2 regions of the Desulfoluna sp. CYM3A genome follow, and region 1 is predicted to be linked to the other one. Evidence: riboswitches for the same ligand, from Rfam matches in the RefSeq annotation. Region 1 holds a riboswitch; the other holds the start of a gene.
The links. A riboswitch is a leader RNA that binds a small molecule or an ion and turns the genes downstream of it on or off. The one in region 1 is predicted to bind thiamine pyrophosphate.
Positions count from the first base shown of each region.

Region 2: it holds a riboswitch for thiamine pyrophosphate, as region 1 does, so the genes downstream of both, thiS (sulfur carrier protein ThiS) here and thiM (hydroxyethylthiazole kinase) in region 1, are expected to answer to the same signal.

Region 1 is NZ_CP186556.1:1,663,599-1,668,076, forward strand. Features, by position in the region: gene ACOYW1_RS08675 (M15 family metallopeptidase) at 1-15, shown strand, start outside; gene thiE (thiamine phosphate synthase) at 508-1,140, opposite strand; gene thiM (hydroxyethylthiazole kinase) at 1,137-1,970, opposite strand; TPP riboswitch at 2,050-2,141, opposite strand; gene ACOYW1_RS08690 (alkaline phosphatase family protein) at 2,218-3,906, opposite strand.
Region 2 is NZ_CP186556.1:1,933,842-1,938,319, reverse strand. Features, by position in the region: gene thiF (sulfur carrier protein ThiS adenylyltransferase ThiF) at 1-498, opposite strand, end outside; gene ACOYW1_RS10000 (hypothetical protein) at 498-755, opposite strand; partial or broken gene ACOYW1_RS09995 (radical SAM protein) at 988-1,413, opposite strand; partial or broken gene ACOYW1_RS09990 (thiazole synthase) at 1,578-2,352, opposite strand; gene thiS (sulfur carrier protein ThiS) at 2,352-2,552, opposite strand; TPP riboswitch at 2,838-2,940, opposite strand; gene fusA (elongation factor G) at 3,614-4,478, shown strand, end outside.

The DNA of each region.
Region 1 (4,478 bases):
CACATCATAGAGTAAGGCATCATAAAAAGAGCCTCCGGCGGCGAGGTGTGCCACCTCGAAAGCCGGTAGCCAATGCGCTTACCCTTCGTTCCTCAGAGAAAATCGCAGTTGCCCTTCAAACATGATCATCGTTTGGGCCATCGGTCTATTTGCATCACGTCCCAAACACCCTTGTCCTTATGGAGCGCCGCACTCCTGTGCGGCACGGGTAACGACGGATTAAAAAGCCGCACCTGTGTGCGGCGCTCCGTTTCGGTCTATTTTCCCGTTTTTTTTGAAGGTCGCGGCCAAACGATAATCAAGGCCCAAACGTCATTTTCGAAGAACTGTGAAGCCCTGCTTGTTCAACCCGTCGTTGTAAGATCAGGCAAAAGTTTAGCCCCCGGCAGGGCCGCCGGAGGCATAAACTGAATCGTAACCATTATTCCCCAATGGCTACCCGAGCAGGGCGCTGAAGCCCGTTTTACCCTGCGCAGCAGTCCCAGCCGTACGCCCGCTCGCCTCGTTTTATCCAATCTTTTTTTTAAGGCCCCTTGCGGCCTTTTGCGGATCATCTGCGGCCACGATGGCCGAGACCACGGCGATGCCGTCGGCCCCTGCCGCCATCACCTCGGCTGCGTTGGCAAGGCCGATGCCCCCGATGCCGACAACGGGGATGCCCACCGCTGCGCGGATTCGCCTCACCCCGTCAAGGCCCAGGGGCGGGGCGGTGTCGGTTTTGGTGGGGGTGGCAAACACAGGGCTGATGCCAATGTAGTTCGCTCCCTCGCGCTCTACGGCCAGGGCATCCTCCAGGGATTCCGCAGAGATCCCGATGAGGGCCTCCGGGGGCAGAAGGCTTCTGGCATCGCGGATGTGCATGTCGCTCTGTCCCAGGTGGACGCCGGAGGCGCCCACGGCCAGAGCCACATCCACCCTGTCGTTGATGATCAGGGGCACCCCTTTATCATCCAGCCATGCCTTGATGGCGCGGGCCTCCTCGATGAAGGTGCGTGTGGAGGCCTCTTTTTCCCGAAGCTGGACGCAGGTGACGCCCCCGGAGACAGCCCCACGGACGATCTCCAGGGTGCTGCGTCCTCTGGAGAGCTTTTGGTCCGTCACCAGGTACAGGGCGTAGTCCACGTCGGAAGGGCGGTTCATGGGCGCTGTTCCTTTGGGCCAGAGCCAATGACATCCATGGCGCATCCGGTGTGCAGCTCCTCGGGGGTGAGGGTGTAAAGGGCGTCCAGAAGGGCGATCATAAAGCTTCCCGGTGCCGAGGCTTTTTCGGCCGCTTTTTGCCCGGCCATTCCGAAGAAGGCCAGGGCAGAGCAGGCCGCGGTAAAGGGGTCGGGGTCCACGGCCGCAAAGGCCCCGGTAATGGCCGTAGCCGTGCAGCCCGTTCCCGTGACCCGTGCCATGAGGGGGTGGCCGCCCCGGATCTTTGCCGTGCGTGCGCCGTCGGTGACGATGTCCTCCGGGCCGGTGATGGCGATGGTGGCTCCCAGTTCCGTTGCCAGGGTCGAGGCCATGGCCGCGGCGTCTTCAACGGTGTCCACGGCATCCACGCCGCGGGTGCCGGAGCCTGCCTGTTGCAGGGAGAGGATCTCCGAGGCGTTGCCACGGATAAGGGTGACCCCCGCTTCCCGGATGAGGCGGGTGGCGGTGCGGGTCCTCAAGGTGGTGGCCCCGGAGCCCACGGGGTCTAAAATCACCGGCGTGCCCAGGGATCGGGCCCTGGCTCCTGCCGAGATCATCGCCCGGATCCAAGGGTCACTCAAGGTGCCGATGTTGAGGACCAGGGCACCGGCAAAGGAGGCCATCTCCTCCACCTCGTTTTCCGCGTGGGCCATCACCGGCGAGGCCCCCAGGGAAAGGAGGGCGTTGGCTGTGTAGTTCATCACCACGTAGTTGGTGATGTTGTGGACAAGGGGGTTGGATTCCCTGATTTTTGATAGGTTCTCAGCTGCTTTTAGGGCAAGGTCGTTCACAATCCTAAATCCTTATGCATTGGTTGAAAAACGGCTGAGGAGGGCTTGAGAGGGGGGCGACTGCCCCCCAAAAAGAAAGATCGATGCGCTTCGCAATTCCCTTCGCCGGCATGATCCGGATCAGGTTCAACGGGTATGATCTCAGGCCTTAAGCCACCCCTGCGTGTACGGCTTGTGGAAAGCCGCATCGTGTGATGCAGTTTGTATAGGGTGGTCAGGCGAGGTTGTCAACACATTCGCCCTTATCTCATGGCAGTGCGGTGCGGCTTGCCGTGATCCAGTTTTCAGCAGGCGTATCCTCCTTCAGCACCTCTTCCAGGGGAATCCCCACAGCGCCCGAGGGTGCCTTGATTTCAAGGACGCTTGCAAGGGTTGGGGCGATGTCGTAGGGGGTGACGGGGCGCGTGATACGTTGGGCGGGGATGCCCCAGCCTGCGAAAAAGAGGGGAACATAGGTGTCGTCGCCCTGGGGTAAGGCGGAGGGCGTTTTGCCGGTAACGTAAGTGGATGGCGCAGCGATGACGTGGATGTTGCCGGAGCGACCGGCATGGAAACTGTCGAGGATCGCCATGTTGGTGGGGGTGGGGGCCACGGTCCCTTTGAGAAGGTCCGTGCGGGTCAGGGCTCCGGCAATGCCCGGGATGCTCATGATTTCTTCGGCGGCTGTTGTCTCCACCAGGGCAAGGCTGACTCCGGTTTTTGCGATCTCTTCTTCGTCGAGATAGACGTACGGGTGGTCGTAGAGCCGGACGATTGATTCGGGCACACCCAACCGCTTGTTCAGGGCCTTTGCCAGGACCTCCCGGATTATGGGACCGGAGGGCAGGCATCCCACGTCAAAGCCGAGACTTGCCAGGTGCTGGGGTGTCTCGCACATGCCGTGGTTGGATGAGAGAACAACAAGTGTCCGGTCCAGGCCGATCTCCTTGTCCACGTATCGGAACAGGTCGGCCAACAGCTTGTCGACCCGTAGGATGGTGTCTTCCGCCTCAAGGCTTGAGGCTCCGAAGAGGCGTCCGATGGAACCGGTGGCCGAGAAGCCCACGGCCAGAAAGTCGGTGCGGGGCCCTTGCCCCAGTTTTTCTTCCCTGATCAGGGTTTTGGCAAAGTCCGCCGTGAGCTCGTCTCCGAAGGGTGTGGCGGCAAGGCTGGCGTAGAAATGCGAGGGCTCTGCGTTGAGGGGGTGTGGAAAGGTCGTGCCCAGGCCGAACATGTCCACCTCAAAGGGGCGCCTGTCATCCGTGCCGAAGAGGTAGGTGGATGGGGCGTAAAGAAGTTGCCACGACCTGTTTCTGTAAGCGTCGGCATGTTTTTTCGCGTTCCATTGCGCAACCCAGTCGGGGTACTGGGTGAAATAGTAGCTGCTGCTTATAAAGGAACCGTCTGTTGTGGAGAACCAGAACGCCTTGCCGGTGTGCCCTCCCGGGAGGATGGCGCCCTGATCCTTGAGGGAGACGCTGAACACCCTGGCTCCCCCGTTGGTGGCTATTGTCAGCTCATCACCGATGGTGGCCGCGAGCATCTGCGAGGGGGCCCGGCCTTCTCCTTCTACCGGTGTTTTTCCGATAAGGGGGTAGCGGTCATCCTCGCAACTGGTAATGACACGTCCTTTGTTCCGGTCGAACCAGCTTCCGGCCACAATGCCGTTGCGGGAAGGGGAGGTGCCGGTGAACAGGGCTGCATGGCCCACGGTGGGCTCGGTTCCGGCATGGGGAAAGCCGGCGTTTGTGTAATGGGTCCCCTGTGTCATCAGGTAGCGCAGGCCCCCCTTGCCCAGGCGGTCTTTGTATCGCATGGGAAAGTCGCCGCGCATATTATGGATGGTGATCTGGAGTACCAGGGCGGGCTTTTCCCGCAGAGGTTTTGCATGGGTCCAGGTGGCGGCGGCGAGCATCAGGAGCGGCAACATCCAATAGACGGGTCGGCATGCTTTCATGGGTGTGTCCTCTTTTGGGTTGGCGGGGCCGGTGATGGGTTACAATGACCGTGGTGTCTTGTTTTGCATTGGTAACAATGTTGTTGTTTGCGATGGATGTATTCGTATCAAGGCCGCCAGCTTCTGTCAACGGATGGGCTGAAGCTTCCAGTGTCGGGCCGGGCACCGCAACTTGATTCTCCAATTGGCATCGGGTAAGATGTAAGTCTGTTCAACCAAGGGGTTACGGTTGCGCCTTTACGCTACCCTCCCCCTGACATCGCGTGCCCTCTGTTCGTTTCTCTCCATATCTCGCCTGCGTTTGTCCCCGGCAGGGCACGCCCCCATATCCACCGGGGCATCATGCTCCATCACCGACGCCTCATTGCGGTGCTTATTCCAATACATGTGCCGCCCTTCCCGGGCGAGGCCCATGGCCTTCGGGACGGGACGGCTCCTGTCCGATCACCACCAAATCTAAGGAGATGACGCATGGATACGTCCACCTCGTACCTGGGAATGTCGATCAAGAACCCTATTGTCGTGGGAAGCTCCGGATTGTCCGGCACGGTGGAAGGGGTCAGGCGCCTTGC
Region 2 (4,478 bases), 270 kb from region 1:
CCCCACCACATAACAGGTGGGGGTGATCTTCCGGGTCACGATGCGATCGGCATCTCCCCAGCCGCCGATGCCGGAGGCGGCCACGAGAAAGGTCCCGCGCGCCAGGTACCGTTCCACCAGAAGCTGCTTGGACTCCACCCGGTCAAAGGCTTCCACCACGGCATTGAAGTCGAAAAGCCCCCCGATGTTCTCGCCGGTCACCTGCACGCAGTGGGTTTTAACCTCTGCCTCCGGCTCGATGGCGACCAGATTCTCTTTCAGGGCATCCACCTTGCTCTCCCCCACCTGGCGGGCAAAAAAGAACTGCCGGTTGAGGTTGGAGGGCTCCACCCGGTCAAAATCGGCGATGACGAGGTGGCGGAACCCCATGCGCACCAGGTGCATGGCACAATTGGACCCCAGGCCCCCGGCCCCTGCAATACCGATGCAGGCCGAAGAGACACGCTCCATGGGATCTTTCCCCACGCGGCTCACAAGGGACCCTCCGAGGGTGTCCATCAGTGCATCCTCCAGTCCTGGTACACGGGCTGGTACCCGCGCCCCCTTAAGTTGGCGTCCATCTCCACCACGCTCCGTTCGTCATTGATATCGAACTGGCCGGAGCCCTCCTCTTCGGTATGGCTTCCCACGGATGTGCAGGAACCTGCCGACAGGCGGGTAATGCCCAGGGGAAGCACGTTGTCGCGAAACGAAGCGCTCTCCCGGGTGGACAGGGTGATCCCGGCCCGGGGCAAAAAGAGACGGAAGGCGGTCATGGCCTGGACCATACCGGCGTCCAGATGGCTGTTTATAGCACCGGGCGCGGGGGTGCATGCCAGGAAGGAGGGAAAGGCCCCAAAGCCATCTTGGAAGGCTGATCCAGTTGGGCGCGGTGGAGCCCTCTGCGTTTGCCAGTGGTCCAGCACCAAGCCCGCCAAGATTGATCCCGCGCATCCTGGCCCGGGCCCCGCGCTCCAGGGCCTCCAGTCGAAACCTGAAATCCCGCTTGGGTCCGGCCGGGTGCAGGGTCTTGTACAGATCTTCGTTGTAGGTCTCCTGATACACGGTGAGGCTGTCGGCCCCAGCCGCCACAAACCGGGCATACCCATCCTCGTCCACGGGGTAGATCTCAATCCCCACCGACGTAAAGTATTTGGAGATGATGGACAGGCTCTCTTCGATGTAGGCCGGAGTCGCCACGTTGGGTGCCTCGCCGGTCAACAGGAGGATATGCTTGAGCCCGGTCTCGGCAATGGCCGCAGCCTCGAACTCCACCTCTTCCAGACTCAGCTGGCGCCTGTGGATCTTGTTCTTGGCGTTGAACCCGCAGTAAACACACTGGTTGATGCAGTGGTTGGAGATATAAATGGGAGTAAACAACAGGATCTGCCGGCCAAAATGGCGCAGGGTCGACTCGTGGGCTTTTTGGGCCATTGCCTCAAGGAAAGGCACTGCCGCAGGCGACAGCAAGGCCATTAAATGGTCGGTCGAACATCTGTGTGCGTCCAGGGCGGCTTGCACGTCACGCTCCGTGGCTCCGTTGATGCGGGCAAGGGTCTCGTCCGGGTCCAGGGACTTCCATACATCGAAAAAGCCCATCACGCCCTCCCCTGCCCGAGGAACCCGGTAAGGGGGGACGAAGCCGATGCCTCTTTGCGTGTCGAACCAAGGCCTGCAAGGTAGGCGGCACGTCCGGCGTCAACGGCCCGGCCAAAGGCACGCCCCATGGACACAGGATCACTGGAAGAGGCAATGGCCGTGTTGACGAACAGCGGCAGCTCCATCTCCATGGCTTCGCACGCCTGGGAGGGCTTTCCGATGCCCGCATCCACAATAATGGGAAGGGAGATTTCATCGATGAGGATCCGTATCATCTCACGGTTGCATCTCCCGGTTGGTGCCGATGGGAGCGCCCAGGGGCATGACCGCGGCGGCCCCGGCATCCACCATGCGCCGGGCATCCATGAGATCCGGGTTCATGTACGGAAAAACATGAAACCCTTCTGCTGCGAGGATCTCCGTGGCTTTTGTGGTCTCCAGGTTGTCCGGGAGCAGGTAACGCTGGTCGCTGATCACCTCGATCTTGATCCAGTCCCCGCACCCGGCGGCCCGGGCAAGGCGGGCGATGCGCACCGCTTCTTCAGCGTTTCGTGCGCCGGAGGTGTTGGGAAGGAGCACCATGTTCTCGGGAATGTGCTTCATCACGTTGTCGGTCTCCGAGGCAAAATCCACACGGCGCAGGGCCACGGTGATCACCTGGGCGCCGGAAGCCTCGCACACGTCGGGGATCAGGCCATCGGCCGGGTATTTCCCGGTTCCGATGAAAAGCCGGCTTGAAAACTCTCTTCCCCCAATTTGAAAACAATCGTCCATCAGCACCCCCCTCCCACAAATCGCAGGATCTCAAGTTTATCGGTTTCGCTCAGTGTCACCGCCCCGAACCGGGACCGCTCCACCACCTCGCCGTTTCGCTCCACCACGACACTGCCGGGGTGAAGCCCTTTGTGCTCCAGGAACCGCTCCAAGGTCATGTCACCTTGGGACAGGCTCTCTTCGCTGCCGTTAACCATCATAGACACACCTCCTGGAAACCCCGGAAACGCGCATGGTCCGTAAACGCAGACAAAAACCGCGCCACAGGCACACCGAACCAGGGCCATAAGCTGGAGGACAGGTATTCTTGTATGAAGGGGAGATACCAAGGAAAGGGCTTCCAAGGCGCAGGACCGATGATTCCGGAGCGGCACCGAGGCCTGTGAGCCTGGGCCAGGTACCGGACCGCGAGCGGCCAAAAAAAAAGGCCGCCCGCAGGCAGCCTGATACGTGAGGTGTCGGGGGGCTTTGAAGCGCCGCGACAAAAATCGTGTATGTGGCTTCCCTACGGCAGTACAAACTGCGTCAGGTTCAAAGGGTTGGAATATCTCCGTCTCAGCCCGGTTAAGGGCACCCCCAGCAAAGTTACAACTGATTGTGAGATTCTTTTAGCATCATCCGCCCCGCCCGCGCAAGGAAAACCGACGAGTCTGTGGACGAAGGGTTCCGCAACGACTCCCGGGAATGCCTGCAGGTCGTCCAGAGCCTGTTTTCACGGCTCGGCACCCAAGCTAGCCCATGATTTTTCCGACACCGGTGCCCTCCCCATGGGCGGCTGCCGGGTCGGGCTTTCCGAACCGCCCCTGCTTTACCCCATTGACCCGGAGGTACCATTCCAGTATAACTATTGAAGATTTCAAGACTTGGGGCCACTTTTTATCATTTTTCAAAGCACCTTTTCACCCCCTCAGATCCCTGCACCGGAAACCTCCGGATCTCTCGATTTCAGCGCCTTCTCCGTTCCCTTTTGCGTCCACTTTTCCCCTTGCCGCACCCGTTTTCGGAGAAAAAAAGGTTCCCTCATGAGAATTTAAGATTGACAATCGTATGCTTTTGTATATATTCGGTGCCCTTGATTGCTCCTGACGCCGGCCTTTTGTCTGGTCTAAGCAAACAAACCACCATGAGCAAAATCTGGAAAGGCTCGTTAAACCGGGGTAACGTGTGACTTACACCCACCGGACAGGGAATGATACGTCTTCATTCCCTTTTGGGTTGTCATGTGCTGCCTCGATCGTTTTTTCAAGAAGGATACGTGACAATGAAGACCGACTTGCAGAAAGTTAGAAACATAGGCATCAGCGCCCACATCGACTCCGGGAAGACCACCCTGACCGAGCGCATTCTCTTTTACACCGACAGGATTCATGCCATCCATGACGTAAAGGGCAAAGACGGCGTCGGCGCCACCATGGACTCCATGGAACTCGAAAAGGAGAGGGGCATTACCATTGCCTCGGCTGCCACCTACTGTGAATGGAAGGGCCACGAGGTCAACATCATCGACACCCCCGGCCACGTCGACTTCACCATCGAAGTAGAGCGCTCCCTGCGTGTTCTTGACGGTGCCATCCTGGTTCTCTGCTCTGTGGCCGGTGTCCAGTCACAGTCCATCACCGTTGATGCCCAGATGAAGCGCTACAAGGTTCCCTGTATCGCCTTCGTTAACAAGTGCGACCGAAGCGGCGCCAACCCCTTCCGCGTTATCGACCAGCTCAACGAGAAGCTCGGTCACAACGCTGTTGCCATGCAGATTCCCATCGGCCTTGAGGACAACCTCCAGGGCGTGGTGGACCTCATCGCCATGAAAGCCTACTACTTCGACGGCGACAACGGTGAAAACATCCGCGTGGAAGAGATCCCCGCTGAGCTCCTCGACGAGGCACAGGCCAAGCGTGAAGAGCTCATCGACCAGGCTTCCCTCTTCTCCGAGGCCCTCACCGACGCCATCCTCGAAGAGGCTGAGATCACCGATGAGATGATCGTTGACGCGGTTCGCATCGGCACCATCGAGCGCCAGATCACCCCCGTTTTCATGGGCTCCGCTTACAAGAACAAAGCGATTCAGCCCCTTCTGGACGCGGTAACCCGTTACCTGCCTACCCCCGACGACATCACCAACGAAG